2 regions of the Pantoea sp. CCBC3-3-1 genome follow, and region 1 is predicted to be linked to the other one. Evidence: predicted binding sites of a transcription regulator. Region 1 holds the regulator's gene; the other holds the start of a gene.
What was found. Region 1 encodes PurR, which represses purine synthesis genes. Its sites were predicted from a motif close to CANGCAAACGTTTGCNTG; they were not measured.

Region 1 (15,871 bases):
ATCATCGTGACGCATTACCAGCGTATTCTGGATTACATCAAACCTGACTTCGTGCACGTCCTTTATCAGGGCAAAATCGTCAAGTCGGGTGACTTTACGCTGGTGAAACAACTGGAGGAGCAAGGCTATGGCTGGCTTACCGAACAGGAGTAGTGACAACGCCCTGCAGCAATGGCATCACCTGTTCGAAACCCAGGGCGAGCACCGTTCACTGCAGGCACAGCAGCACTGGCAGCAGGTACTGCGCTTAGGGCTGCCGACGCGCAAGCAGGAAAACTGGAAATACACGCCGCTTGACGGCCTGCTTGGCCAGAATTTTGTTCTGCCTCAGCCTGCGACGCTAAGCAGTGCCGATGTCGCTGCCCAGGCACTGAACATCGATGCGGTGCGAATGGTCTTTGTTGATGGTCGCTTCAGCGCCGAACTGAGCGATAACAGCTGGGATCTGTTCGACATCCAGGTAACAAAAGCTGCCGGACGCCGCGAGCTGAGCGCACCCGTCCAGCCAGAAGTTTTCCTGCATCTGACCGAAAGCCTGGCGGAAGAGGTGACCACCATTCATCTGCCGCGCGGCAAGTCGGCGGCTCGGGCGTTGTATATCCTGCATATCAGCAGCGGCAGCGCACAGGAAGAGATGAATACCTCGCATTATCGTCATCATTTGCAGCTGGATGACGGTGCGGAAGCGACGGTTATTGAACACTATGTCAGCCTGAATGACGCTACGCATTTTACCGGCGCTCGCTTTACCGCGACCGTGGGTAATAACGCGCAGCTGAAGCATTACAAGCTGGCCTTTGAGCACGCCAGCAGCTATCACTTCTCCCATAACGATCTGGTGATTGAACGTGATGCGCGTGTGCAAAGCCATAGCTTCCTGCTGGGCAGTGGCCTTTGCCGCCATAACACCAGCGTGCAGCTGAATGGTGAAGGCACCGATTTGGGCATTAACAGCCTGATGCTGCCGGTAGAAAAAGAAGTTTGCGACAGCCGTACTTACCTTGAACACAACAAAGGGTATTGTCAGAGCCGTCAGCTGCACAAAACCATTACGCGTGATAAAGCGCGATCCGTGTTCAATGGCAAAATTACCGTAGCGAAGCACGCGCTGAAAACTGACGGCCAGATGAACAACAACAACCTGTTGTTAGGACGTCTGGCGGAAGTGGACACCAAACCTCAGCTGGAAATTTATGCTGATGACGTTAAGTGCAGCCACGGTGCGACAATTGGCAGAATCGACGACGAGCAGATGTTCTATCTGCGCGCGCGTGGTATCAGCGAAGAGTCTGCGCAGCGCATGATTATCTATGCATTTGCCGCAGAACTGACCGAAGCAATTACAGATGACGTACTGAAGGAAGCGGTGATGCAGCGTATTGCACAGCGTTTTCCCGGAGGCATTAAATGAGTTTTGACCTGACACGCGTCAGGGCTGATTTTCCTGTTTTGGCGCGAGAAGTGAATGGCCAGCCGCTGGCCTATCTTGACAGCGCCGCCAGCGCGCAAAAGCCGCAGGTGGTTATCGATGCTGAAAGCCGGTTCTATGAACACGGCTACGCGGCAGTGCACCGTGGTATTCACACGCTAAGCGCTGAAGCGACAACGGAAATGGAAAACGTGCGTGCTCAGGCCGCGCGTTTCCTTAACGCCGCTTCGCCAGAGGAGATCGTTTTCGTCAAAGGCACCACCGAGGGCATTAACCTCGTGGCCAGCAGTTGGGGAGGCAGTCAGCTGCAGGCGGGTGACAACATTCTCATTACCGAGATGGAGCATCACGCCAATATCGTTCCGTGGCAGATGATTGCGCAGCGTACCGGGGCGGAAGTACGCTTTATTCCGCTAACCGAAACCGGTGAGCTGGATCTCTCAACGCTGCCGTCGCTGATGGACAGCCGTACGCGGATGCTGGCCATTACTCAGGTTTCGAACGTGCTGGGCACCGTCAATCCGGTTAAAGAGCTGGTTGCTCAGGCCAAAGCGGCGGGCGTGGCCACGCTGATTGACGGCGCTCAGGCGGTGATGCACGGCAAAGTCGACGTTCAGGATCTGGACTGCGACTTTTATGTCTTCTCCGGGCACAAAATTTACGGTCCATCCGGGATTGGTATCCTGTATGGCCGTAAAGCCATACTGGATCAAATGCCACCCTGGGAAGGCGGCGGCTCAATGATTGCCACCGTCAGCCTGACAGAAGGCACGACCTATGCCGCTGCGCCATGGCGCTTTGAGGCGGGTTCGCCAAATACCGGCGGGATTATGGGCCTGGGGGCCGCGCTGAAGTGGATAACCGGGCAGGATCTGGACGCTATCCATCAGCGTGAGCAGGTACTGATGCGTTACGCGCTGGACAAGCTGGCTTCCGTGCCCGATCTGGTCATCTACGGGCCCGAGCAGCGTGCAGGCGTCATCGCCTTTAACCTGGGCAAGCATCATGCTTACGATGTCGGCAGCTTCCTCGATCAGTACGGAATTGCTATTCGCACCGGTCACCATTGCGCCATGCCGTTGATGACGCATTACGGCGTACCGGCGATGTGCCGTGCCTCCTTTGTTTTGTATAATAGCGAAGAAGAGGCCGATCGCCTGGCGGCTGGCCTGACACGTATTCATCGCCTGCTGGGCGGCTGAGCCGTTTAGCGAAGGGAGGTTTTAATGGCAACGTTGCCAGACAAAGAAAAACTGGTGCGCAACTTTACCCGTTGCGCTAACTGGGAAGAGAAATATCTCTACGTTATCGAACTGGGTGCCATGCTGCCAGCACTGGCTGACGCGCTGCATCAGCCGGAGAACACCATTTCTGGCTGTCAAAGCCAGGTGTGGATCCTGATGGACACCGACGCTCAGGGCCGCGTGACGCTCGGTGGCGACAGCGATGCCGCTATCGTTAAAGGGCTGATTGCGGTGGTCTTCATCCTCTATCAGCAAATGACGCCTGCGGAAATTCTCGCGTTCGATGTCCGTCCGTGGTTTGCCCAGCTGGCGCTGACTCAACACCTCACGCCGTCCCGTTCTCAGGGACTTGAAGCGATGATCCGTGCCATCCGCTCTAAGGCTCAGGCGCTGACTCAGAGCTGAGTTGCTACACTTCTCGAAGGGCTTCCCGCCTCGCTGGTGGGAAGTTTTCTTTATCCTGACGAGAAATTAGCATGAAAATTTGCCTCACTTTGTCCTTACTGCTGACTGCTTTCCTGTTTGCGCACCCTGCCAGCGCAACAGAATATCCTTTACCTGCTGCCGACAGCCGCCTGATCGGTGAAAACACCACCTACACCGTCCCCAACGACGGCCGCTCGCTGGAAGCCGTTGCCGCCCATTATAAAATTGTCCTGCTGGGCATGCTTGAAGCGAACCCCGGCACCGATCCCTGGCTGCCGAAAGCCGGCTCACAGCTGACCATTCCGGGTCAGATGTTGCTGCCTGATACCAAACGTGAAGGCATCGTCGTTAATCTTGCGGAGCTGCGGCTTTATTACTATCCGCCGAATGAAAACAAAGTGGTGGTCTATCCCATCGGCATTGGTCAGTTAGGCGCGAATACGCCGCCAATGATTACCCGCATCAGCCAGAAAATACCTCATCCCAGCTGGACGCCAACACCCAATATTCGCAAGCGCTATGCGCTTGAGGGGAAAACGCTACCGGTAACTATTCCGGCAGGGCCGGATAACCCCATGGGGCTTTTTGCGCTGCGCCTGGCTTACGGTAAGGGGCACTATCTGATCCATGGCACAAATGCGGATTTTGGCATTGGCATGCGTGTCAGTTCCGGCTGCATTCGTCTGCGGCCTAAAGATATAGAGGCGCTATTCAACAGCGTGCCTCAGGGCACTCGCGTGCAGATTATTAATCAGCCGGTAAAATATGGCGTGGAACCCGATGGTAAACGTTATATCGAGGTGCATCAGCCGCTTTCCCATACGGAGCAAGACGATCCTCAAACCATGCCGATTACGATGACGATAAATGCCAAAAAATTTGCCCGCAGCGCGCAAAGTGACGATGCGATGATCAAAGAAGCGATTGCAAGACGTTCAGGTATGCCCGTGTTGGTGAACACAGGGGATGCCATTGATAGCGAGACGGAGATGCCCGCTACGACGCAGCAAACGCATTCTGACAAGGGTTCAGCAAAAAAGGCTACCGTAAGTCAGGTTCAGTCACAAAGCGCACAGTAAGAGGTATAGCTCGTTTTGCTGCGGAGAGGTGAGGAGAGAAGGGCCAGGGAAAGTGTTGCAAAAACAGGGCAAAAAAATGGCGCACATTGTGCGCCATTTTTAAAACCAGAACTCTTACTTACGGTAAGAGTGAGCCTGGTTGTCCAGACGCTGGTTAGCGCGAGCTGCGTCGTCTTTAGCAGCCTGAACGTCAGAACGGATTGCGTTCACGTCGTTGCTCAGCTGGTCAACTTTCGCGTTCAGAGTCTGAACATCGGTAGACAGCTGGTCGATTTTAGCGTTGCTTGAGCAACCAGCCAGCAGAGTTGAACCCAGAATTACCGCGCCCAGTACCAGTTTAGTACGATTCATTATTTATACCCTCTAGATTGAGTTAATCTCCATGTAGCGTTACAAGTATTACACAAAGTTTTTTCTAATGAGAATAAATTTTTAGTGAGAACGTGCTTAAATTAGCTCGTTCGCTCAAAGAAGCACCGTCTTTCCAGAATTGTCTAAAAAATTTAGCGAAAACAGGCTATTTTAATCGGAGCGATCGACGCTTAACGGTAAGTTGGATAGATAATTTCGATTGAAATTTTTCGAGAGCGTGTTAACAAAATTGTAAAAAAAGCGCCTCTCAGGGCGCTTTTATCATGCAAGGCGTAATCTTTGATTACAGCACGTGTACAGAGGCAGTATTGGTGGTTCCACTTGGCACCAGGGCGCCGGAAACCATCACAACAACCTCACCCTTCAGGCCATAGCCGCTGGCGAGCGCTGCTTCTTTACCAATGCGGTAGAAATCGTCCGTAGAGGCGATCTCTTTAACCACAGAAGTAATGATGCCTTTACTGAGGATCAGCTGACGAGCCGTTTGCTCATTCGTCGTCAGTGCCAGGATCGTTGCGTTAGGGAAATATTTACGCACGGACTTGGCTGACTTACCACCCTCGGTTGCGACCACAATCAGCGGCGCTTCCAGTTTCTCAGCGGTTTCTACCGCACCGCGACAAACCGCCTCGGTAATACGCATTTTGCGGTTGTCATGCTGAGAATCGATACGGCTCTTCATCACGCGATCGGTACGTTCGCAGATGGTTGCCATGATAGTGACCGATTCCAGCGGGTATTTACCTTTGGCACTTTCACCAGAGAGCATAACCGCATCAGTCCCATCCAGGATGGCGTTCGCCACGTCACCGGCTTCAGCGCGGGTAGGGCGTGGGTTTTTGATCATGGAATCGAGCATCTGGGTGGCGGTGATCACCACTTTGCGTGCACGGTTACATTTTTTGATCATCATTTTCTGGGCGAAGATCACCTCTTCAACCGGGATTTCTACGCCCAAATCGCCACGCGCTACCATGATGCCGTCAGAAGCATCAAGGATTTCGTCGAAGTTATTCAGGCCTTCCTGGTTTTCGATCTTGGAGATGATCTGGATGTGCTCACCGCCGTGCTGCTTCAGGTGCTCACGAATTTCCAGCACGTCAGAACGTTTACGGATGAAAGAAGCCGCAACGAAATCAACGCCCTGCTCGCAGCCGAAGATCAAATCACGCTTATCTTTCTCGGCCAGTGCAGGCAGCTGAATGGAAACGCCTGGCAGGTTAACGCCTTTGTTTTCACCCAGATCGCCGTTGTTTAACACCTTACAGATAACGGTGTTTTCAGTAACTTCAGTCACTTCCATACCGATCAAACCGTCATCTACCAGCACGGTATTACCGATTTTCAGGTCAGACGTTAAGCCAGCATAAGTCACTGCTACGCGCTCAGCATTACCAATCACTGACTGATCGGTAGTGAAGGTGAAGGTCTGGCCCGCTTTCAGCGAGGCATCAGCGCCGCCTTCCAGCTTCATGGTACGGATTTCTGGACCTTTCGTGTCCAGCAGAATAGCCGCCTGCTTACCGGTTCTATTCATTACCGCACGGAGGTTAGCGATACGCTTGCCGTGTTCTTCATAATCGCCGTGGGAAAAGTTCAGACGCATGACGTTCATGCCCGCGTCCAGCAGGTTGGTCAACATTTCTTCCGATTCGGTTTTTGGACCGATAGTACAAACAATCTTGGTCTTTTTCATGACGAGTCATCTGTTAAGTTGTGATGGATGAAAAAATCGAGATCCCGGTGGTTGGTGTTGCGCGCCGGAAAAGCATGGGTGCCAGAGCGGCGAACTGCGATACAGCTTAAGGATAGGTGACAGTAAAAGAGCGTGCAGGGGAAGTTTCAAGGCGGTTGAGCCACAGACGCGGTCAGGCGTTGCGCAGGATGCTATCGTTTTTGCTAAAAGGCCAACCATACGCTGAAACCATTCAAGTGAAACAATGTTTCGTATTATAGCGGTTCAAACAGGTGAAAACCAATTAAAAAGCGGACAAAGGCAAGGGAAAGGTTGTACCAGATCAGGTTGTTGCGTGAAAAATCCCTTTTGCGCTGCGGCGGCAAACGGTGACTGAGCGAGCCAGCACAGCTTTTCTGATTGCTTAATATTTATACAAAGACGGGAAGGGAAACGTTATGCCATAAAGCCGGTGTCAATATGCTGAAGTGGGAGAAGAGCGAAATGGAAAGGAGAGAAGCAGTACAGAGATGGTGCGTTCTAGAGGACTCGAACCTCCGACCCCCACCATGTCAAGGTGGTGCTCTAACCAACTGAGCTAAGAACGCGTTTTGGTGCGTCCGAGTGGACTCGAACCACCGACCCCCACCATGTCAAGGTGGTGCTCTAACCAACTGAGCTACGGACGCACTGTGGTGCGTTCTAGAGGACTCGAACCTCCGACCCCCACCATGTCAAGGTGGTGCTCTAACCAACTGAGCTAAGAACGCATCATGCCGTCTGGGTGACAGCGGGACGAATATTAACGACAGCCCAGGCACCTTGCAAGCGGAAATCCGTTTTTTTCAGCACGACTGCTGCGCAACTGTGCGAAGCGCAGCAAAATTAGCCATGGATGCCGTAAATCTTCGCAAAATTAGCGAGCTGCATGAGCCAGAATCACTGCCGCCGGCTGGCGCTGTAAACGTCGGATACGCCAGATCATCATCACCGCAGAAGAGGTCAGGCCGATAATGAACCCCGTCCAGAACCCTGCCGGTCCCATTTTCGGCACCACCCAATCGGTTAAGGCAAGGATGTAGCCGCTCGGCAGGCCCAGCACCCAGTAAGCAACAAAGGTAATAAAGAAAATGGAACGGGTATCTTTATAGCCGCGCAAAATACCGCTGCCAATCACCTGTATCGCATCTGAAAACTGGTACACGGCGGCTAAAAACATCAGCTGCGCTGCCAGCGCCACGACGGCGGGATTATCGTTATAGAGCAGAGCGATTTGCTCCCGGAAAGTGATAGTGAACAGCGCGGTCAGCACCGATAACCCCATTCCGACGCCTTGCGCAGTCCATGCTGCGACACGAGCCGCCTCTGTCGAACCCTGTCCCAGCCGAAAGCCAACACGGATCGTCGTCGCAACGCCAAGCGACAGCGGTATCACAAACATCAGCGAACTGAAGTTCAGGGCGATCTGATGGCCTGCAACGTCAACAATTCCCATCGGCGAGACCAGCAGCGCCACAACGGCAAACAGCGTCACTTCAAAAAACAGCGCAAGCGCAACGGGCAGCCCTAGCTTGAACAGGCGCCACAGCACTTTAGTATCAGGTTTGCTGAACCGATCTGTCAGGCGAATATCGCGCATTGAACCGGCGCGCATTACCCACCATTTCATCGCAACAAACATGACCCAGTAAACGGAGGCGGTAGCCACGCCGCAGCCCACGCCACCCAGGGCGGGCATGCCAAAATGGCCGTAAATAAAAACATAGTTAACCGGAATATTCACCAGCAGGCCGAGAAAGCCAATTACCATACCCGGCTTGGTGCGCGACAGGCCTTCACATTGATTTCGGGCAACCTGGAAGAACAGATAACCGGGCGCACCCCATAGCAGCGCACGCAGATATCTCACGGCTTTGTCCGCCAGTGCGGGATCGATATCGTGCATGGCGTGGATCATAAACCCGGCATTATAGAGCACCAGCATGACGAAAAATGCTGAGAATGCCGCCAGCCAGTAGGCCTGACGAACCTGAAAAGCAATGCGGTCGCGTCGGCCCGACCCGTTGTATTGGGCAACAACCGGGGTCAGTGAAAGCAACAAACCGTGGCCGAACAGAATAGCGGGAAGCCAGATGGAGGTTCCTACAGCGACGGCGGCCATATCCGTGGCGCTAACCGCGCCGGCCATAATAGTATCGACAAAACCCATAGCGGTTTGCGCAACCTGCGCAATAATCACCGGGAGTGCCAGCGCTAATAATTGACGCGCCTCAGTCAGGTACTTCTGCACGTATACACCTATATTATTGTAAGACTGAACAAGGAGGCACTGATGACAAAAATGCGCTTGAGGCAAAATGACAGCAGGGCAGGCGATACAGTGTAATGTTCATGGCGTAATTAGCCAATCGTCGACATGGAGAATAGCTCTTTCCGTCACGTTAAAATGCGGTTCGGCGTTTGGTTTTATCCCAAAGCCAGGGCAAACTAGGGCAGCGAAAAAATATTACTGAGGCCACAACTATGTTTACCGGTATTGTGCAGGGCACCGCCGAGGTGCTGGCAATTGAAGAAAAACCGAATTTTCGGACGCACATCATCAGCCTGCCAGACGAGATGCTGCCCGGTCTGGAACTGGGCGCTTCAGTGGCTCACAACGGATGCTGTCTGACGGTGACAGAAGTTAACGGGAATCGGGTCAGTTTCGATCTGGTCAAAGAGACGCTGCGTATTACTAATCTTGGCGACCTGCGTGCAGGCGATAAAATTAACGTTGAGCGTGCGGCGAAATTTAGTGATGAAATTGGCGGGCATTTAATGTCCGGTCATATTATGACCACGGCCGAAATCAGTAAAATTATTACGTCGGAAAATAATCGCGAAATCTGGTTTAAACCGCAGGATCCTTTGCAGATGAAATATATCCTGCATAAAGGTTTTATTGGTATTGATGGTATCAGCCTGACCGTCGGCGAAGTCACCAAAAGTAAATTCTGTGTCCATCTTATTCCTGAAACGCTGGCGAGAACCACGTTGGGCAGCAAGCGTCTGGGCGACAGAGTGAATATTGAAATCGATCCGCACACGCAGGCGATTGTAGAAACCGTAGAACGCGTCCTCGCGCAGCGTGAAGCCGCATTGCTGGCTGCTGCGGTAGAAGCCACATCACCTCAGCAGTAAATCTCAGGCAGGCGTGGTAACGAAAAAGGTCGGCAAATCGCCGACCTTTTTAACGGTTAACCGCTAGCGCGGAACGCGCAAACCGCCTTCGGAACCGTGTGTAAATACTACCTGCCAGAGCTGCATATGCCGCGCGCGAAAGGCACCAGCACAAGCGTTAAGATAGTAGGTGAACATGCGGTAAAAGCGCTCGCCGTATTTTGCAGACAGCTGCGGCCAGGCCGCAAGAAAACGCTCGTGCCAGGCCATCAGCGTGACGTCATAGTCCGGTCCGAAATTGTGCCAGTCCTCCATCACGAAATGACCTTCGTGAGCAGCTGCAATATGACGCACAGAAGGCAGAAAACCGTTCGGGAAAATGTATTTATCCATCCAGGGATCGACATTATCGGCGGTCAGGTTTGAGCCGATGGTGTGCAGCAGGAAAATCCCGTCGGGTTTCAGATTGCGGTCAACCACGTCGAAATAGGTGGCGTAATTCTTTGGCCCGACGTGTTCAAACATGCCGACGGAAACAATCCGGTCAAACTGCTGATTCAAATCACGGTAATCCTGTAAAAGAATCGTGACGTCGAGACCTTCACCACGCTGTTGCGCCAGCTTCTGCTGCTCGGCAGAAATCGTGACGCCAGTGACTTTGACGCTATAGTGCTTCGCAGCATAGGCAGCGAGTCCGCCCCAGCCACAGCCGATATCAAGTAACGTCATGCCTGGCGAGAGCTGCAATTTTTCGCAGATTAATTTGAGTTTAGCTTCCTGCGCCTGTTCCAGCGTTTGCGCTTCTTTCCAGTAACCACAGGAATACTGCATATAAGGATCGAGCATCAGCGTGAACAAGTCGTTACCCAAATCGTAATGCTCTTTACCTACAATCCAGGCCCGTTTGCGTGACTGGAGATTAGTCAGGCGGGCGGCAGCGATACGCAGCGTATCTTTAAAATGATGAGGGAGTTGTTCGTCAAGTTTGGCTTCAAGCACCCGGTGAAAAAACATATCCAGCCGTTCGCATTGCCACCAGCCATCCATATAACTTTCACCCAGCCCCAGCGATCCTTCCTGCAGGACACGCTTAAAAAAATCGGGGTGAGTGACCTGAATATCCCACGGGTGAGTACCATTGATTTCAACACCGGCTTTCTGCAGCATCTCCTGCACGATGCGGTACCACTGATTTTCTTCCAGGCTCACTTCTTCTATACACGATGAACTCATAGCCTCTCCATCACTTAGGGTGATTGAAACCTAAGAAAAGAATAGTCAACTTCTCAAGGTTTGTGAGAAAACGCACAGTATTTGCTGTACGACAGATTTCTTGTGCTTCAGAGGATTGAAAAGAAACCTGCAGAGTGGGCGATAGGCACCCGTGAAGAAAGGACAATCGGACGACCCTGTCAGGACTCAAAATGATACTGAATTGTTATATTTTATTGCCTGAAAATGAGTATATGCTCACGCCAGGCAATATTCAATATCATATTGTTAGGGTGCTAACTAAATACTTTCAGCGGCTTAACTTTCGCCGTGGGCGCTGGAGAAAGTGGTTTTTACCGTCCGGGTACGCTGTAACAAATAGCCTGCGCCTGCCAGAATAACCGTTGACAGCATCACCAGCGAGGTGGTGAACAACGGTGTGGTAATCAGCGTAGACACAATCAGGCTTGCAACAAAACATAACCCCAGTTGTAACGTATTTTGCAGCGCTGCTGCTTTGCCGCTGGCCTGAGGAAACGGCAGTAGCGCATTTGAAACCACAACCGGATAGATAGCACCGTTCGCCAGCGCCATGCCGCAAAACGGCAGCAGCAATGCGTAAGTGGAAGGCTCTTCAACCTGAGCGGCGATAAAAAACGCGCCTACGCTCAGCGCATATATCGCCAGCAGCCACGGCAGCAGCGACGCACCCTCGGTATGTTTCAACAGCGTGCGGCAGCCATAGCCGCCAACCAGAAACGCCAGCGTCTGCGGAACATAGCTCAGGCCGATATCGCCCGGCGTCATGCCCAGTTCGGCGAGGATGAACGGCGAGCCGGTTAGCCAGGCAAAAAAGCTGGCGGAACAGGCGGCATAAATCAGGACGTTTCCGCTCCATACAGGCGACTTAAGCAGAGTGAAAAACCCGATTTTAGCTGCCGCCTTGTCGTCAGCTTTTGGCCTGGCGGGAGAGAGGAAAGCCGTAGCGACTAACAGCACGCAGGCGATCAGCATCAATACCAGAAAAATAGCGCGCCAGGAAAAATGGTTCAGCAGCCAGGCACCTAATAGCGGGGCCAGCGCCGGGGAGAGCGCAACCAGCGGCATGATGGAAGCAAAAACGCGGTTTGCAGCGGATGCCGGATAGCGATCGACAACCAGGGCCTGCCAGGTAACAGCCGCTGCACAAATGCCTACGGCTTGCAAAAAGCGTAATACCAGCAGCACGGTAGCAGATTCAACCCACCACATCGCCAGGCAGCTTACGGCGAAAAGCGACAATCCCATCAGCAGCACAGGTTTACGGCCAATTCGGTCTGAAAGCGGGCCCCAGATAAGCTGTGCCAGCGCAAAACCCGCCAAAAATATGCTCAGGCTGGCACTAATTGCACCCGGCTGAGTTTGCAGGTCTTGCTGCATTGCACCAAACGCGGGTAAGTACATATCGGTCGCGAGAAAACCTGCCACGCTCAGCAGCGCCAGGTAAATAATAAATCCTTTCGAAGGCATTTTTTGCTCTGTATCCGTTATTACCAAAGAGGCAGGAGTCTAATTGAGTGCCAAAGGGGTTGTGAAACGGTATTATTTGTTTCTTGCGTTCAAAAATATTGCAGGCAGAAAATGTGGTCTGAACATTCACTTGAAGTGGTCGATGCGGTTGCGCGAACCGGCAGCTTTACGGCCGCCGCGGCTGAACTGCACCGTGTTCCGTCGGCTATCAGCTATACCATCCGTCAGCTGGAAGAGTGGCTGGCGGTTCCGCTGTTTGAAAGACGACACCGTGATGTCGCCCTAACCGATGCGGGTAGGGTGTTTATTCAGGAAGGTCGTCTTGTCATCAAAAAAATGCTTGCCACTCGCCGCCAGTGCCAGCAGGTCGCTAACGGCTGGCGTGGTCAGCTGAATATTGCTGTCGATCGCATTGTTAAAGCCGAGCGAACCCGTCAGCTGGTGGTCGATTTTTATCGCCACTTTCCCGATATGGAGCTGCATCTTGCGCATGAGGTTTTTAACGGCGTCTGGGATGCGCTGGCAGATGGTCGGGTAGACGTGGCCATTGGCGCTACCCAGGCGATACCCGTTGGCGGTCGCTTTGCGTTTCGCAATATGGGCGCGTTGAACTGGCGATGTGTGGTACAGGCCGCGCATCCGCTTGCGCAACGGCTGGAACACGTCAGCGAGGACGCGATTCGCGAATGGCCTTCGCTGTTGCTGGAAGATACCTCAAGGGCGCTACCCAAAAGGACGACCTGGACGCTGGATAACCAGCGACGGCTGGTGGTGCCGGACTGGCAGAGTGCGTTTGACTGCTTGCTGGCGGGACTGTGTGTTGGCATGGTGCCGGGCCATCTGGCTCAGCCTTTGTTGCGCAACGGCACGCTACGCGAAATTACCCTGGATCCTGCTTTTCCTGACAGCCCCTGCTGCGTCAGCTGGTCGGAACAACAGGCATCACCGGCGCTGAGCTGGCTGCTGGACTATCTCGGCGAAACGGAAACGCTGAACAGCGAATGGTTGCGGGAAGAGTAAGCGGGCGGAGTGAGAATGAAACGCCGGTTATCTGCATTAAAGCAGATAACCGGCTAAAATCTTAGCGACGGTAATCCATAAACGGGCCGTCAGCGACCGAGCGACGCTCGATCAGCGTTGGATGAACTTCGATGGTCTGGGGCTCTTCGCGCTTGCTGGTGATGCGGTCAAGCAGCATATTGAATGCGGTTGCACCCAGTCGCTCTTTAGGCTGATGCACGGTGGTTAGCGCAGGCGCAAAGTAGCGTGAGTTGCGCACGTTGTCATAACCGATCACCGAAATATCCTGCGGGACACGCAGTCCCATCTCATCTGCTGCGCAAATTGCGCCCATAGCCATAATATCGCCGCCGCAGAATACGGCGGTAGGACGCTGCTTTTGCGCAAGAATTTGCTGCATCGCACGATAGCCGGATTCCGGCTCGAAATCGCCCTGCACCAGCCACTCCTCACGCAGGGTGATGCCCGCTTCTGCCAGCGCTTTCAGAAAACCGGCATGGCGGCCGCCGCCGGTGTTGCGCTCCAGCTGGCCTGGAATGGCACCAATATCGCGATGGCCCCGGTCAATCAGATAGCGCCCAGCCAGATAGCCGCCTTCAAACGCGTTGTCCAGCACGGTGTCGGTAAAATCACCCCGTGATTCGCCCCAGTCCATCACCACCATAGGGATATTACGATGATCTTCCAGCATCTGAATCAGCTCATCGGGATATTCCGAGCACATCACCAGCAGGCCATCGACGCGTTTCTGCGCCATCATTGACAAGTAGGCCTGCTGTTTTTGCAAATCGTTATGCGCATTACCCAGGATCAGGGTATAGCCTTTGGCAAAACAGCTGTTTTCCACCGCTTCAATAATTTCGGCAAAATAGGGCGCTTCGCTGGACGTGGCAAGCAGGCCAATCGTCCGGGTATTGTTCACCTTCAGGCTACGGGCCACGGCGCTGGGGGAATAATGCAATGCTTTGATTGCAGCCCAGACGGCTTCTCGTGTCTCTTCAGCGACGAAGCGGGTTTTATTGATGACGTGGGACACGGTGGTGGTGGAGACACCGGCGCGTTTAGCCACATCTTTAATGGTTGCCATGAAATAGCTACTCCTGCGCCTATCGCAACTTGCTGATAAGCATCTTGTTAAACGTTTGCCTGGTAACAAAGAAACCTGACGTTGGTTGGCGTTTTTTTTGTGGTCCGGATACGTCAGGAAGGAAAAAAAGGCGGTAAAAGCCTGCCGCGGAGCCCGATAAAATCTGGCCTCCTGGCGTGTTGCGCAACAAAAAAAGGATTCTAACAAGGCTGGGGCGAGAAAACGAGATTTTTACGGCCCGACGGGGAAAATCTTTGCCTGTGTTAATGCTTTGTATAACCCGTCGGGCTCGGTTAGCGAATGGTTTTCGGCGTCATTACCCGACGAGCGCCAACGTAGTGACGCTGCCAGTAATCTTCGCTCAAGGCGGTAACCTGAATATCTTTGCCGGTACGCGGTGACTGAATAAATTTGCCATTCCCCAGGTAAACGCCAACATGATCGGCGGTTCCGCGTCCGTTAATCTGGAAGAACACCAGATCGCCTTTCTCCAGCTCATCGCGTTTGATCGACGCCGCGTCACGCAGATGGAACATCTCATTAGCGGTGCGTGGAATTTTAAATTTCACCAAATCTTTATAGGCATACCAGACCAGACCGCTACAGTCGAAGCCGGTTTTAGGCGATGTCCCCCCCCACTGGTAAGGTTTGCCGAGCTGGCCCATGAGTTTGCTCATCGCGGTTTCGCGCGCTTTCTGATAGCGAACACGGTGCGCTTTGCTGAGCTTAAGGGGCGCTGTAGCAGAATTTTCCGTCAGCGATTCAGCCGCTTCCGGGTGGCGTGAGTGACGGCCATAGCGTTTTTTAGGCGGAAGCGCAGCGGTCTGAACGGTTTTCTTTTTAAATTTATACTTCTTCAGGATGGGCGTTCGGGCTTTTTTAGCGGTGACTTCTTTGACTTTTTTCGTGCCGGTTGATTTTACCGGGCGGCGTTTGCGACGATCGTCTTCACGTGCCGCCGTGTTGCTGTCCACTTTATGGTGGCTGGCATTGACGGGAGCATGGGGCGATGCGTGTGCCATATTCAGGAACAGTTGCGCAAAGGCCAGCATGATAAGCGTAATGAGTGAACGCATCGTTACCATTAACAGTTTGTGCTCCCGCCAGCGGCCAGAGCCTGGATAATTAGGGATATCTGCGCCAGGGCAGACAGCTCGGACAATTCTAATCGAACTCATTACCAAAGGGTTAGGCTTTTTTGTTTCAAGAATACATAACACGTAAAAGCTGTAAAAATTAGCCGAATCAGCTGCTTATCTGCGCAGTTTCGCGCGGTTTTTTTCTAAAGTCAGCACACCAGATGGCTGGGAAATGGTATTTTAACGCAGGCCATCGCCTTGTTAGCTGTAAAACCCTGCTGAAAATGACGTTTTCATCAACGGGCCAGACTCGCTACAATTAACAGACATGTAGTTCTTAAAGGAAGCCATTTATGAGTACGATTGAAAAAATTGAGCGCCAGATAGCAGAAAACCCGATTCTGCTGTACATGAAAGGTTCACCAAAACTGCCAAGCTGCGGCTTCTCCGCACAGGCCGTTCAGGCGCTTTCTGCCTGTGGCGAGCGTTTTGCTTACGTGGATATCCTGCAAAATCCTGAAATTCGCGCCGAGCTACCGAAATACGCTAACTGGCCAACCTTCCCGCAGCTGTGGGTTGA
Region 2 (15,871 bases), 1.8 Mb from region 1:
TTTTCATCGGCATTGGGCGACAGAGCCGAAAGGATAGCCGGGTTCACATCGGTCAGCTCAGCGGGGAAGAGCGCCTCATAGCCGAGGTTCATCAGGGCTTTATTTGCATTGTAATGCAGGAACTTATTGACCTCTTCCGTCCAGCCTACGCCATCGTAAAGCTCGGCAGTGTAAGCCAGTTCGTTCTCGTAGAGCGCCAGCAGCAGCTCGATAGCAAACTGTTGCAGTTCATCACGCCGTTCCTGGCTCTGTTTTTCCAGCGCTTTCTGGTACTTATAACCAATATAGTAGCCGTGCACCGCCTCATCTTTAATAATCAGGCGAATCAAGTCGGCGGTATTGGTCAGCTTGCCGCGGCTTGACCAGTACATTGGCAAATAAAAGCCGGAATAGAACAGAAAAGACTCCAGGAAAACGCTGGCGATTTTCTTCTTCAGCGGATCGTCATGGTGATAATGCTCCAGCACGATATCCGCCTTACGCTGCAACGAGGCGCTTTCCTCGCTCCACGCGTAGGCCGCATCCACATCACTGGTGTGGCACAGCGTGGAGAAGATCGAACTGTAAGAGCGCGCATGTACCGCTTCCATAAAGCTGATATTGGACATGACGGCTTCTTCATGCGGCGTCAGCGCGTCTTCCATCAGTGCCGGAGCGCCAACGGTATTCTGAATGGTATCCAGCAGCGTCAGTCCGGTAAAAACACGGATAGTGAGGCGCTGTTCTTCAGCATTAAGGGTATTCCACGCAGGAATATCGTTCGACAGCGGAACTTTTTCCGGCAGCCAGAAGTTAGAGGTCAGACGGTTCCAGACCTCCAGGTCTTTCTCATCCTCAATCTGGTTCCAGTTAATGGCGTGAACACGTTTTAATTTCATTCTCATTTCTTCCGTGGGGTAACTACAGCGAGCAGGAAACGCAGCCTTCGACTTCGGTTCCCATCAGCGCCATCTGTCGCAGACGAATGTAATACAGCGTCTTGATGCCTTTTTTCCAGGCGTAAATCTGCGCCTTGTTGATATCGCGCGTGGTGGCGGTATCACGGAAAAACAGCGTCAGAGACAGGCCCTGATCGACATGGCGAGTCGCCTCGGCATAGGTATCGATAATGGCCTCAGGCCCAATGTCGTACGCATCACGGTACAGCGCCTGATTGTCGTTGTTCATAAAGGGGGCCGGATAATAGACGCGGCCCGTTTTCCCTTCTTTGCGGATCTCAATGCGGGAAACGATCGGGTGAATGCTCGACGTGGCGTGGTTAATGTAGGAAATCGAACCGGTCGGCGGAATAGCCTGCAGGTTCTGGTTATAAATACCGTGCTGCATCACCGCTTCACGCAGCTGCTGCCACGCCTGTTGGGTCGGTAGCGTAATACCGGCTTTACGGAACAGGGCGGCGGCTTCGGGCGTGCGTGGCTGCCAGCTTTGACTGACGTACTGTTCAAAGTATTCGCCGCTGGCGTAGCGGGAATGCTCGAAACCGGCAAAGCGTTCACCGCGCTCCTGAGCAATCAGGTTAGAGGTGCGCAGCGCGTGGTAGGTAATGGTATAGAAATAGAGGTTGGTGAAGTCCAGTGCCGCGTCTGAACCATACTGAATCCCTTCACGCGCCAGATAGCCGTGCAGGTTCATTTGCCCCAGGCCGATAGCATGCGACTGGGCGTTGCCTTTCTCAATCGATGGCACCGAGTGAATATGACTCTGATTAGAAACGGCGGTCAGGCCGCGTACCGCGATTTCGACGGTGCGGGCAAAATCGGGCGAATCCATGGTATGGGCAATATTCAGCGATCCCAGGTTGCAGGAGATATCCTTGCCGATATGGCGATAGCTGAGATCGTCGTTGTATTCGGTCGGCGTATTAACCTGAAGGATTTCTGAACAAAGATTGCTCATGTTAATCCGTCCCTGAATCGGGTTGGCGCGATTCACCGTATCTTCAAACATGATATACGGATAGCCCGATTCAAACTGGATTTCCGCCAGCGTCTGAAAGAATTCGCGTGGATTAATAAAGGTACGACGAATACGCTCGTCGGCCAGCATTTCTTCATATTTCTCGCTGATGCTGATATCCGCAAACGGCAGGCCGTAAATCCGCTCTACGTCATAAGGAGAGAACAGCGCCATCGGCTGATTGTCGCGCGCCAGCTGGAAGGTGATATCCGGGATCACCACGCCCAGCGACAGCGTTTTAATACGGATTTTCTCGTCGGCGTTTTCACGTTTGGTATCAAGGAAACGCAATATATCGGGATGATGCGCGTGCAGATAGACCGCGCCCGCGCCCTGACGAGCGCCAAGCTGATTGGCGTAGGAAAAAGCATCTTCAAGCATTTTCATCACGGGGATCACGCCCGATGACTGGTTTTCAATACGCTTGATTGGCGCGCCCGCTTCACGCAGGTTCGACAACAGAAACGCCACGCCGCCGCCGCGTTTGGAGAGCTGTAACGCAGAGTTAACCGAACGTCCGATAGATTCCATGTTGTCTTCAATGCGCAGTAGAAAACAGGAAACTAACTCGCCGCGCTGCTGCTTGCCGCAGTTCAGAAACGTTGGCGTTGCAGGCTGAAAACGGCCCGAAAGGATCTCTTCCATCAATGCCGTCGCCAGAACGGCATCGCCTTTTGCCAGCGTCAGCGCCACCATACAGACACGTTCAGTAAACCCTTCCAGATAGCGTTTGCCGTCAAAGGTTTTCAGCGTGTAGCTGGTGTAAAACTTCCAGGCACCGAGGAAGGTTTTGAAACGGAAGCGATGCTGATAAGCCTGTTCAAACAGCGTATTAACGAAATCGAAAGGATAGGCGTTAAGCACGTCGGCTTCGTAATAACCTTCGGCAACCAGATACTGTAAGCGTTCACTAACTGAGTCGAAAGTGACGCTGTTTGGCAGCACGTGCTGAAGGAAATATTGCCGGGTCGCTTCGGCATCCTTCTCGAACTGAATACGTCCGTCAGCATCGTAGAGGTTAAGCATCGCGTTCAGCGAATGATAATCCGCGGCGACCGCATTAGGGGTTATGAGTGTGCTTTCTGTTGCAGCCACAATTGGGTTACTCCGTGATGAACGTTCGCGATGTCGTCGGCGGTGCCCAGCAGCTCAAAGCGATACAGGCAGGGAACCTGACATTTTTGCGCAATAATGCTGCCCGCCAGGCAGTAGCCTTCGCCAAAGTTGCGGTTGCCCGCCGCAATGACGCCACGGATTAGCTGGCGATTACTGACATCGTTTAGAAATTGAATGACTTGTTTAGGCACCGCGCCACGGGCGGTACCGCCGCCATAGCTGGGAACCACTAAAATATAGGGTTCCTGTACCTGCAAACGCCGATTGCTATCCAGCGGGATGCGCCGGGCGGGCAGGCCGGTACGGACGACGAAGCGGTGAGTGTTTTCCGACTGGCTGGAAAAATAAACCAGTATGGACATTGGCTCAGCCTCGCAGTGCCGCATGGCTTAATGCAGAAATTTTATCGGGGCGAAAACCGCTCCAGTGCTCTTCTTCGGCCATCACCACCGGCACCTGGCGATAGCCCAACGATTTCAGCGTTTCTACCGCAGCAGGTTCATGATCAAGATTCACCAGCTGATAATCGATACCCTGCTTGTCCATCGCATTTTTCGTCGCATTGCACTGGACACAGTTATTTTTAGTGTAAATAATAATGCGCATGATTCGTATTACCCTTCAGGTGGGTTGGAGCCCGGCACGGTTTACTGTTTTCGATGCCGTTGCGGGCCACATGTTGTGGTCGATTTGATGTTTTAAATACTAGATGTAGTATTGTTGCATTGCAACCGCACAAGATGTGGGATTTTATCAGCGAAGCGGGTGGAACCCTTGAGAAGCCTGGCCTGAAGCGGAAATAAAAAAAATTGAGAAAGTTTTACTGTAAAAAATTGTAGATTAGGTTAAGAGAGAGGGTGAAAATTTCGCCATTATTGCTGAAGGCGTTTCCCAAATTGGACCTGATATCTCTGCCTCCCGGCTTCGGGCAAAAAAAATCCCCGCAGCGCGGGGATGATAAGCGTAGACTGAATTAGTTGCGGGTAGTCGTGGTTGTGGCAATTAACGCCCCAACAAAAATACCTAAAGCTGTACCAATACCGACACCGTGCCATGGCTTGTCACGAACGTAAGTGTCAACCTGTTGCGTGGCTTCTTTGGCAACCTGAGTCACACGATTACGGCCATGCAGTTTGGCGCGTGTTTCCTTCAGCAGGGCTTCCGCTCTTGAGCGGGCGCCGTCAACCTCATCCTGAGCTTTGCTACCGTAAGATTTCAGCAAATCGTCGAGGGTATCGGCTAACTGAGCGACGTCCTGATTGATATCAATGTCTTCATTTTTGGTCGTCCGGTTAAACATTTTTATCTCCCGTGGAAATGATTCGTACTCTTTACTATAGACTATCAGAGAGATTTTTAATGGCGCTGGTCCTGTTCAGTGCCGTTTGTGGACAATTCCGAAAGCCCTGCGCCCTGGCGCTGAGGTAAGGTGGCGGGGTTGGCAAGTATTAGAGGATTAAACATGTATTTACGCCCTGATGAGGTCGCTCGCGTACTGGAAAAAGCGGGATTTGAGATGGACGCCGTAACGGCAAAAGCTTACGGATTTCGCCGTGGCGACAGTTACGTTTATGTCAACCGCGAAGCACGTTTGGGCCGCACCGCGCTGGTCATTCATCCTACGTTAAAGGAAAAAAGCCACAGCTTTGCCGTTCCGGCATCGGAGATTAAAACCTGCGAGCACTATGTGCAGTTCCCCATGTATCTGGTGGGAGACAGTCAGGATCATTACGGCATTCCTCACGGCTTCAGCTCGCGCGCCGCGCTTGAACGTTATCTCGAACACATGTTCGACTGATCTCCTCCCTAAGCGATTCAGCGCGTCTCGCCAGAGAGTGCGCTGGCATCCTGCATCTCCCTGCGATCTGTAACGTTGCTTTACTGCTGTAGACCAGGTATAACGCTGACTGAGTAGAAGTTTAGACGTCTATACGGATAACACAGCAATGCAACAAACCCAGCAGGACAACACGCAACAGTTCAAACGCAGCATGAAAGCGCGCCATCTGGTGATGCTCTCTCTTGGCGGCGTCATCGGCACCGGCCTGTTTTTCAACACCGGCTACATAATTTCAACCACCGGCGCAGCGGGCACGCTGCTGGCTTATCTGATTGGCGCGCTGGTGGTCTACCTGGTCATGCTGAGCCTTGGCGAGCTTTCCGTGGCCATGCCCGAGACCGGTGCGTTCCACGTTTACGCCGCACGCTATCTTGGCCCGGCGACGGGGTATACCGTTGCCTGGCTTTACTGGCTTACCTGGACCGTGGCGTTGGGATCAAGCCTGACCGCCGCCGCTTTCTGTATGCAATACTGGTTCCCTGACTCGCCTGTCTGGCTGTGGTGCCTGCTGTTCTGCGTGCTAATTTTTATGCTGAATGTGGTTTCCTCACGCTTTTTCGCCGAAGGTGAGTTCTGGTTTTCGGTGATTAAAGTGATCACCATTCTGGCGTTTATCGTACTGGGCGGAGCCGCCATGTTCGGCTTTATTCCGTTAAAAGATGGCAGCAGCGCGCCGTTCTTCCATAACCTGACCGCTTCTGGCTGGCTGCCCCATGGCGGACTGCCGATTTTAATGACGATGGTGGCGGTCAACTTTGCATTTTCCGGTACTGAACTGATCGGCATCGCCGCAGGCGAAACGGAAAACCCGCACAGGGTTCTGCCGCTGGCTATCCGTACCACTGTTGCCCGCCTGATCATCTTCTTTATTGGTACCGTATTGATCCTGGCAGCGCTGATCCCAATGGATCAGGCCGGGATCGTCAAAAGTCCGTTTGTTCTGGTATTTGAAAAGATTGGCATTCCTTATGCCGCCGATATTTTTAACTTTGTGATCCTGACAGCCATTCTTTCTGCCGCTAACTCAGGCCTGTATGCGTCAGGCCGCATGCTGTGGTCGCTCTCTAATCAGCAAACGCTGCCTCGTTGCTTTGCTAAGCTGACGCGCCGCGGCATTCCGCTGATGGCGATTTCCGTCAGTATGCTGGGTGGGCTGCTGGCGCTGTTTTCCAGCGTGATTGCGCCAGACACGGTGTTCGTGGCGCTGTCGGCTATCTCCGGTTTTGCCGTGGTCGCCGTCTGGCTGAGTATCTGCGCTTCCCACTACTTTTTCCGTCGTGCACATTTGCGTGCGGGCAAACCGCTGTCGGATCTGAAGTACCGCGCGCCGTGGTATCCATTGACGCCGGTGCTGGGCTTTTTGCTCTGCCTGCTGGCCTGCATCGGGCTGGCGTTCGATCCTGAACAGCGTATTGCGTTGTACTGCGGTCTGCCTTTTGTCGCGCTCTGCTATGGCGCTTACTATTTCACGCAGCTGGTGAGAAAACGCGAGCTGGCAAAGGAGGTTCAGCATGTCCCTGACTGATATTACAAGGCTGGTGGCTTCCGGCCTGGTGCTGGATGGCGCAATGGCGACCGAACTGGAAGCGCGGGGCTGCGATTTAAGCGATGCGCTGTGGTCGGCTAAAGTGCTGATTGAAAACCCGGAACTGATTTATCAGGTGCATTACGACTATTTCAGCGCGGGCGCGCAGGTGGCGATCACCGCCAGCTATCAGGCGACGCCGCAGGGTTTTGCGAAGCGTGGCCTGAGTGAAGAAAAATCGCTTGAGTTAATTGCCAGAAGCGTTGAGCTGGCGAGCCGCGCCAGAACAGACTACCTGGCGACGCAACCGGAGGGTGCCGCTTTGCTGGTGGCCGGATCGGTCGGGCCTTATGGCGCTTATCTTGCCGACGGCTCGGAATATCGCGGCGATTATGCTCTGCCTCAGCAGGAGATGATGGCTTTCCACCGTCCGCGAATTGAGGCGCTGGTGGCGGCGGGGGCGGATATCCTTGCCTGTGAAACGCTGCCTTCATTCGCGGAGATCCAGGCGCTGGTGGCTTTACTACAGGCGTTTCCAGCTACCCCCGCCTGGTTCTCGTTCACGCTGCGAGACAGCGACCATCTTAGCGACGGTACGCCGCTGGCCGATGTGCTGGCGTTTCTGGATAACGTTCCTCAGGTGGTGGCGCTGGGCATCAACTGCATCGCGCTGGATAAGGTGACGGCTGCGCTGAAGGTCTTCTCAGCATTAAGCGAGAAGCCGCTGGTGGTCTATCCCAATTCGGGTGAGCAGTATGACGCCATCAGTAAACGCTGGCACAGCGATGCCTCAACCTGCACGCTGATCGATAATCTTGCCGACTGGCAGGCCGCCGGGGCAAAACTGATTGGTGGCTGCTGCCGTACCACGCCTGCCGATATTAAAGCTATTGCGCAGCGCTGCCGATAAAGCTTCCTGAGGTTTACATCATCGCCCGATCGCATCGGGCGTGATTATCAAACCCGCCTGGACTATTCTCACTATTTAACCTGGCAGGAAAGCTTATGAGACTTCTTTTACTGGCGCTGGCCTCGGCGTGGCTACTGAGTGGGTGTGCGACTATCGTGGGCGATAAAACCCAGGACGTGACCATCCAGAGCTGGCCGCAGGGCGCAAAATTCGTCGTACAGGATGAAACGGGCAGGGCGGTAGCGGAAGGCTACACGCCAAAAACCGTGACGCTGGCTAAGTCCGACGGCAGCTATTTTGGCAAAAAGAAATTCCTGCTGATGCTGGAGCAGCCCGGTTTTGTGCCACAGACTATCCCGCTGAAAGAGAAGGCTAACCTCTGGTATCTGCTGGGCAACATTCCGCTGGGCGGCTTCCCCGGCTGGCTGCTGGTCGATCCGTTTAACGGCGGCATGTACAGCATTGAGCCACCACCCGCACGCATTATCCTGAATCCAATTGGTGCGCGTGGGGGTTAACAGGTAACGCTAAGCAAAACGGCCCGCGCCTGAGATGATGCGGGCCGTTTGTTACGCCTTGAGGCTTATTGCGCCGTAGGCTGCACCATCGCGTGGGAGGGTTTGTGCTTTGCCAGATACTGCTGCTGGAAGATGCACATACGAATCGTGTTGCGATACTCGCCGTTGATAAAGAACTCGTGGATCAGTTCTCCCTCAATCTCAAATCCCAGCTTGCGGTAAATATGAATCGCTTTTTCGTTCTCTTTATCGACGATCAAATAGAGCTTATAAAGATTCAGTACTGAAAAACCATACTCCATGGCAAGCCTGACCGCTTTGCTCGCCAGCCCTTTGCCCTGATGGCTGGGCGCGATAATAATCTGAAACTCGGCGCGGCGGTGAATATGGTTGATTTCCACCAGCTCGACCAGGCCAGCTTTATCCCCCTCATACTCCACAACAAAACGACGTTCGCTCTGATCGTGGATATGCTTGCTGTACAGATCCTCCAGCTCCACAAAAGCTTCATAAGGCTCTTCAAACCAGTAGCGCATCACGCTGGCATTGTTATCAAGCTGGTGAACAAAGCGCAGATCTTCCCGCTCCAGCGGACGCAGCTGTACGCCATTTTCAACGGATTTGGCACTCATCACTCTTCCTTTTACTGACGAATTTTTAGTCGGGGGGGAGTATACGACGTCAGGAACAAAATAACAGGATGACCCGGTAGAGGTTTAGAAAGTATTTATTTACTCAGCGCAGGAGATCCCGCGTGTTGCCGTATTTTCAAACTCTTCCTTCCCTGCGTAAACCGCGCGTTAGCATGAAATAAATGAATCATAAGTTAATCTAATGTTTAACTAAGGTAATATGTAATGGAATGCAAGTAAACGACGGAGGATGAAGAGAGGACGGATAAATTATTGCGATGATTGCAATGGCGGCAGCAAATACGCAAAGCTAGATACACGAAGGTTAATTCATAACTTTTTGTATTACATCGCTATATCTCGCCTGTTATCTGTTTTTTTTGCGGATCGATGATTGTTGTTACTCACCGCAAAAAAATATCTCCAGCGCAGAAAACAGCATCATCATTTATGTCTCTTTTATATTTATGCGTTAATTTATCACTGCTATTAATGTGATTTTTATATTGAGGAAATAATTTGTTTTTTTCGCAATCACGACTAGCTTTATGAATGTCGCGACTTAATACGCTATTAATATAAATTACTCTTCCGGCCAGGTATTTTTCGTACGGTCGTTAACTTATTGCAGGATAATTTCTATGAACTGGCTCCACGAAATCTTTCGGCTTTCACCCGAGCTGGCGCTATTCCTTTCGCTCGCTGTGGGTACATGGATTGGTCAATTTAAACTTGGCGCATTTCAGCTTGGCGGCGTAGCGGGTGCACTGCTGGTTTCCGTATTAATTAGTCAGGTTGGGGTCACTATTGATAGTGGAATTAAAAATGTTTTGTTTGCCCTTTTCATCTATGCCGTAGGTTTTGAAAGTGGCCCTAAATTCTTTTCTTCATTAGGTCGACGCACGCTGCGTGAAATAGCTCTGGCACTAATTTTAGTTGTTTCTTCATTAGTAACGATCGTAGCGATGGCGAAATTCTTTGCGCTGGATAAAGGTATTGCCGCAGGTATTGCTGCCGGTGCGCTGACTCAGTCAGCCATTATAGGAACAGCCAGTGCGGCCATTTCTAAATTGAGTCTGGATCCGGCGCAGCTGCAACAAATGCAGGGAAATGTGGCCGTGGGTTATGCCGTTACTTATATCTTTGGCTCTCTGGGCGCGATTATTATTTGCGTCAATATTCTGCCCAAAATTATGGGCCGTACGATACGTGACGATGCGGTAAAAGCGGAGCTGGAGCTTCTTCACGGTGCCAGCCTGCTGGCACCGGGTCAGGAACCGGCTCTGCCAGAGCTGGTAGGACGCGTATTTCTCGCCGGGCCGGCTGCTGGAAAGACCGTAGCGGCGGTGGAGTCGGCTGCCGATCCGCTTTATCCCGTTACGCTGGAGCGCATAAAGCGTAGAGGCGAAGTCATCGCCGTCACGCCTGAAATGCGGCTGAACGACACCGATGTATTGCTGCTGGTAGGGCGGCGTAAAGGCGTTATCGCGTTAGCCTCTTTGCTGGGAAAAGAGCTGGAAGCTGAAGAGGGGCCAGAAATGGTCATGCAGACGTCTGAAGCCTTGCTGACAAATCCGGTGTTTATTGGTAAGCGAATTGATGAACTGCGTCAGCAAATCTCGGTTGATGTTCGTCACGGTGTGTTTGTCACTGCGCTAAAGCGCGGAGAAGTATTACTGCCGTTTAAAGACGATACGGTTATTCAACAAAACGACATTGTGACGCTGTACGGCAGTGAACAGGATGTTCAGCGCGCTGTCGCACTGGCCGGACCGTTGCTGATTAAAAGTCCAAAGTCCGATTTGATGTTTCATGGCCTGGGTCTCTCCTTCGGATTGATATTAGGGCTACTGGTCGTGCGTATCGGCGCGGTGCCTCTGACGCTTGGCAGCGGTGGCGGCGCGCTGCTGGCGGGGCTGATCTTTGGCTGGTATCAGGCCCGTAAACCGCTCAGCGGCAATATGCCAACGCCGGCTTCCGGTTTGCTGCGCGATCTGGGACTGGCCGGTTTTGTGGCGGTGGTAGGCCTACAGTCTGGCTTGCAGGCTGTACAGACCGTCATGTCAAACGGCATCTCAATTTTCCTGATCGGCGTCGTGGTCACCGTGGTTCCTTTGATGATCACGCTACTGATTGGTCGCTATGTCCTGCGTTATGACAATGTGGCCATTTTTGCCGGTGCCCTTTCCGGCACGCGTAGCGCCAATCCCGCTTTTGGTGAAATTCTTGATAAAGCGGGGAATTCTGTTCCAACAGCACCTTTCGCAGTGACCTATGGTTTAGCCAACGTGTTCCTCACCTTGCTGGGTCCGCTAATTGTCGCGCTGGTCTAATCCCTGTCAGTGAATCTGAACTCCTCAACAGAGAGCCTTGTTATGTCAAATCCCTATGAAAAATATGCTTCACTGAGTCCGTTTGAATTAAAAGATGCGCTAATTGAGCTGGCCTCAAGTAAGGCTGACAGGCTGATGCTCAATGCGGGTCGGGGCAATCCCAATTTTCTGGCGACGCTTCCTCGCAGAGCTTTTTGGCGACTGGGTCTGTTTGCCACCGAAGAAGCTGAGCTCTCCTACTCCTATCTTCCTCATGGCATAGGCGGTTTACCAAGGATTCAGGGCATTGAAGCCCGTTTTGACGCGTTTCTGGCGAATAACCACGAACAGCCAGGCGTGGCTTTTTTATCGCGCGCCGTCAGCTATGTACGCGATCAGTTAGGCCTTTCCGCTTCGGCTTTTTTGCATGAAATGGTGGAAGGGATTCTGGGCGTTAATTATCCGGTGCCGCCGCGGATGCTGCATATTAGTGAAAAAATAACCCGTGAGTACATCGTTAAAGAGATGATTGGCGGAATGCTCTCTGCCGAGGACGTGGATTTGTTCGCGGTAGAAGGCGGGACGGCGGCTATGACCTATCTGTTTAATACATTGCGTACCAATGGCCTGGTGAAATCAGGTGACAAGGTAGCGATGGGGGCACCGATATTTACGCCTTATATCGAAATCCCTCAGCTGGAGGATTACCGGCTGGAGAGTGTTATGATCAACGCTTCCCCGGAAAATAACTGGCAGTATCCTGATGAGGAGCTGGATAAATTATTAGATCCTGAGGTGAAGATTTTCTTCTGTGTGAACCCCAGCAATCCCGCCTCGGTAAAAATGGATAATCGCACGCTGGAAAAGATGACTAAAATAGTGGAGCAGCGTCCCGATCTTATCATCCTCACCGATGACGTTTACGGGACTTTCGCCAACGATTTTAAATCTCTCTTTGCGATCTGTCCGCAAAATACCATTCTGGTTTACTCCTTTTCAAAATATTTTGGCGCAACAGGCTGGCGGCTGGGCGTTATTGCCACCCACCGACAAAATATTCTTGATGAAAAAATCAGTAACCTCAACGATGCTGAAAAGCATCGCCTTAACGAACGTTATCTTTCCCTGACGCCTGACGTCCCCGCACTGAGTTTCCTTGACCGCGTAGTTGCAGATAGCCGCAGCGTGGCACTAAACCATACGGCCGGATTATCCACGCCACAACAGATACAGATGGTGCTGTTCAGCCTGTTTGCTCTGATGGATGGCAATAACGGATACAAGGCGGCGGTATCGGAAATTATTCGACGCCGTCAGGCCGTGCTCTACCGTGAGCTGGGTATTACGCATAGCATAAGTGAAGAAGAAGTGGATTATTACACGTTGCTGGATCTGGAGGCCATTTCGCGCCAGGTTTATGGTGACGAGTTTGCAGCCTGGGTGAATAAGACATTAAATCCCACCGACCTGTTATTCCGCATTGCTGAGGAAACCGGCATTGTTATGCTGCCAGGAACAGGGTTTGGCACGCTAAAACCCGCGGGGCGTATTTCGCTGGCGAATCTCAATGAATATGAATATGCCGCCATCGGTAAGGCGCTGCGACAGATGATGGAACACTATTACAAAGAATATACGCAAAACTCGTCGCAAACGGCTGAGTAGCGTCTGAGGCAACCGCCAGCGCGAACATTCGGCTGGCGGTTGAGCATTGCTTCAGGAAATTAGAAGTTATAGCCGACAACCAGGTAATAACCCCAGCCAGTAGACTTCACTTCGAACGGGCCGCTACCAAAATTCAGCTCCTGTCCATCTGCCCACTGTCCGCCGTTATGGAAGTAACGGGCCACGGCAGAGTAGTGCCAGTGGTCGTAAGCCAGTGACAGGATATGGCTGGACGCAATAGAGTTACTGGTGCGCGACGCATCGCTTTTATCACGCAGATCCGAACCCCAGTCAAAGTTAGTAAAGCCAACGTAACCCAGTTTGCCGCCCCACAGGGTGGTGATAGGGACGAAGTATTTCACCTTGAAGCGATAGCCATCCCAGCTGTTTTCATTGGCCGCACCGTAGTTTTCCCACTGATATTTGGCATAGACGTTCAGCGACAGACCAATATCGGAATGGGTATCGATATCGGTGCCCAGACCCATATACCAGGTATTCTGGCGGTTATCGCTGTTGCGGCCCATATCGTAGATATAGTTGTTGGCAAAGTACCATTCTTTGAACGGGCCGAAGCTCAGATCGGTGTTGGTCAGCTTGTCGATGGAGAAACGCGGTTCGATCTCCATAAACATCGGCGAGCCGTGGTCAAAAACGCCGTTGGCATTTGAGTTGCCTACGCCAAAGAAGTTGGTCAGATCGAGGTAGCCATAGAAATCGAACCAGTCTTTTTTCGCGAAGGCTTCATACTCGAGGTAGACATCGTTATTGAACTGCGGCCCGAAACGGGTATGGGTGCTTCCTACCACGTTCACGCTCTGGTGCCACCAGTCGGAAACGTATTGTGGTTCATCGGTTGCAGCAAACGAAGCGGCACTGTAAGAGAGCGCAACCAGGGCGCCAGCCATCAGAGATTTATATTTCATTAGATTACCACATGCTTAATGACCATTTTCTGCTGCCTGCAAGATGGTCTTGTTAAGTCGTTATCCGGTGAGGAAGAAGGACTGTTTTCACAACCGAAAACACCCGTATCAAATGCCGCGGCAGTGTGCCGTGATTCGCGCTTTAGGAAATAGAGATTGCTCACACATGTCAAACTCTGTTTCATTTCAATTCCGCTAAAGTGTGATTAAGATCACATTAACAACTGAACTAATGCGCGGAATCCGCTGTCGCGGCGTAACGGCCGTTTTTCTCGCCAGGTAATCGTTTGCCTGACGGAGGGATGGAATTTTAGGGTGAGCAACGCGTCCTGAACGACGTTGTAAAGCCAGACCGGCCAGATGTTGCGATAAGGATATCTTATGGATAGAGGGAGAAATAAGCAGGGGTTAAGGCTGGCTGCCGTGGGCATATTCGGGTGCAACGGATTTGCAGCAGAAACTGTTGATAAAAAAAGTGGATGTCGGTGACTTGCTGAATGTCCATCAAATCTCCAGTGAAAGCACCGTTAAAGGTTTTTTCAGCCTGCCTGAACAGGCTGAAAGACAATGCCTTAAAGCGGAGCTGCTGGAGAAGCCGCCTGGTCATAACCGCCCCAGACTGACTGGTCATAGTTGATTACCGAACCGGTCATGACGCCGGAGGCAGTACTGGCCAGGAAGGTGACGGCCTCCGCCACTTCTTCGGGCTTAATCAGGCGGCCAAAAGGTTGTTCCGCCGCCGCTTTTTCCAGCCAGTTGTCTTCTGCGCCGTGATACTGCTTCATGATGCGGTCTTCGCCTTCCGACGCCATCCAGCCAATATTCAGCGCATTGACGCGGATACGATTACGCAAAAGCGCGTAGGCCGTGTTACGGGTTAACGTCGCCAGCGCCCCTTTCGATGAGCAGTAAGCGGCAATAAACGGCTGGCCCGCCAGGCCAGACATGGAGCAAATATTCACTATTGCGCCTTCAGTGTTCTCCCTGCGCATAATTTTGATTGTCTCCTGCATCAGGAAGAAGGGGCCACGCACGTTGGTTGCAAACATCTTGTCGAACAGCTCCGGCTCAGTGTCCAGTATGGTGCCGCGATCGGTCATGCCGCCTGCGTTAACCAGCACGTCAACTTTGCCAAACAGCTCGTCTGTTTTCGCAATAACCTGACGACAATCTTCCACAGAAGATAAATCGGCGCGTACAAATACCACACGAGTTCGGCCTGCTTCGCTCAGCTGGGCGGCTATCTCCTCACCCTTAGCCTGATTTCGTCCACAGATAACCACGCCAGCGGCGCCCTGCTGCATGAAATGACGGGCGATAGCGGCGCCTAGCCCCTGGGTGCCACCGGTAACAACGGCAACTTTTCCTGTTAACTGACTCATCAGATGACTCCTTGAACGAGATGATATCCTGCCGCGCAGAGTGCGCTGTGCAGGGTGTTATAGCCAATACGGGCATACTTCAGCGGCGTGTCGCCATCCAACTGGGGAAGAGCGTCATTCGTCCAGGCAATCGGCGCGATGCCGGGTTTCGCTTTAAGCACCCTTTTCTTATTCCCTGTCAAAGGCCGAGCCGCTGTTTTTTACGTCCTTCAACATGAGCCGCGCGGGCTTCATTAACGCTTTCACGAGCGCTTACTTCCGGCACGCCGACGTCCCACCATGCATCGCCCGGCGTCCAGCTGTAAGGATGAGTAGAAATGCAAATCACCGTCGTGCGATCGTTGCCTTTCGCCCACTGAATCGCTTCTTCCAGCTCGTTCAGCGAGGTGACTTTACGGGCCCGCGCGCCCATTGATTGCGCATTGGCGACAAAATCGACATGGAAGGGTTCTTTGACCCGACAATCTTTCAGCAGATTATTGAAGGAGGCACCGCCTTTGGCATTCTGAAGCCGGTTAATCACCGCAAAGCCGCCGTTGTCGCAGACCAGCAGAATAAATTTATGGCCGGAGAGCACGCTGGAATAGATATCCGAATTCATCATCATGTAGGTGCCGTCGCCAATCATCACGAACACATCCCGATCCTGTTCGGTCATGGCCACGCCCCAGCCTGCGGAGAGTTCATATCCCATGCAGGAGAAACCGAATTCACAGTCGAAGGTGCCGCTGTTTTTGACGCGCCAGCCCTTCACCAGCTCGCCAGGCAAACCGCCTGCCGCGCTGATAATGTAATCTTCCGGTGCCGCCTGCGCGTTCACCACGCCGACAACCTGCGCATAAGTGGGATCGTCGTTGCCGGTGGTGCGTTCCTGCTGTCCGGCGATCAGTGCATTCCACCCGGCAAAAGCTTTGCGGCCTCTTTCCAGCCAGGCGGCATCGGCTTCCCATTCGCCCAGCGCGGTGTGCAGTTCACTGAGACCTTCGCGGGCATCGCATACCAGCGGGAGGGAAAAGTGCTTATGAGCGTCGAAACGCGCGGCGTTAAGCGCGATAAACTGTGCTTTATGGTCGAACACCGTCCAGGAGC

Region 2: the regulator PurR is predicted to act here: its motif matches at 13,677-13,694, upstream of EHV07_RS17640 (nucleoside-specific channel-forming protein Tsx).

What each region holds. Positions count from the first base shown of each region.
Region 1 covers NZ_CP034363.1:1,990,910-2,006,780, forward strand. Annotated here, with positions in the region: gene sufC (Fe-S cluster assembly ATPase SufC) at 1-153, shown strand, start outside; gene sufD (Fe-S cluster assembly protein SufD) at 128-1,411, shown strand; gene sufS (cysteine desulfurase SufS) at 1,408-2,631, shown strand; gene sufE (cysteine desulfuration protein SufE) at 2,656-3,078, shown strand; gene EHV07_RS09520 (L,D-transpeptidase family protein) at 3,150-4,178, shown strand; gene EHV07_RS09525 (major outer membrane lipoprotein) at 4,293-4,529, opposite strand; gene pykF (pyruvate kinase PykF) at 4,834-6,246, opposite strand; tRNA gene EHV07_RS09535 (tRNA-Val) at 6,757-6,833, opposite strand; tRNA gene EHV07_RS09540 (tRNA-Val) at 6,838-6,914, opposite strand; tRNA gene EHV07_RS09545 (tRNA-Val) at 6,919-6,995, opposite strand; gene EHV07_RS09550 (MATE family efflux transporter) at 7,142-8,515, opposite strand; gene EHV07_RS09555 (riboflavin synthase subunit alpha) at 8,749-9,405, shown strand; gene cfa (cyclopropane fatty acyl phospholipid synthase) at 9,469-10,617, opposite strand; gene punC (purine nucleoside transporter PunC) at 10,915-12,105, opposite strand; gene punR (DNA-binding transcriptional activator PunR) at 12,217-13,125, shown strand; gene purR (HTH-type transcriptional repressor PurR) at 13,187-14,212, opposite strand; gene EHV07_RS09580 (C40 family peptidase) at 14,506-15,288, opposite strand; gene EHV07_RS09585 (Grx4 family monothiol glutaredoxin) at 15,645-15,871, shown strand, end outside.
Region 2 covers NZ_CP034363.1:3,774,103-3,789,973, reverse strand. Annotated here, with positions in the region: gene nrdF (class 1b ribonucleoside-diphosphate reductase subunit beta) at 1-878, opposite strand, end outside; gene nrdE (class 1b ribonucleoside-diphosphate reductase subunit alpha) at 901-2,982, opposite strand; gene nrdI (class Ib ribonucleoside-diphosphate reductase assembly flavoprotein NrdI) at 3,024-3,434, opposite strand; gene nrdH (glutaredoxin-like protein NrdH) at 3,439-3,678, opposite strand; gene EHV07_RS17680 (DUF883 family protein) at 4,046-4,372, opposite strand; gene EHV07_RS17675 (DUF2002 family protein) at 4,535-4,870, shown strand; gene mmuP (S-methylmethionine permease) at 5,019-6,437, shown strand; gene mmuM (homocysteine S-methyltransferase) at 6,424-7,347, shown strand; gene EHV07_RS17660 (hypothetical protein) at 7,443-7,865, shown strand; gene speG (spermidine N1-acetyltransferase) at 7,931-8,497, opposite strand; gene aspT (aspartate-alanine antiporter) at 9,139-10,830, shown strand; gene EHV07_RS17645 (bifunctional aspartate transaminase/aspartate 4-decarboxylase) at 10,873-12,474, shown strand; gene EHV07_RS17640 (nucleoside-specific channel-forming protein Tsx) at 12,534-13,400, opposite strand; gene EHV07_RS17635 (SDR family oxidoreductase) at 13,973-14,782, opposite strand; gene iolD (3D-(3,5/4)-trihydroxycyclohexane-1,2-dione acylhydrolase (decyclizing)) at 14,961-15,871, opposite strand, start outside.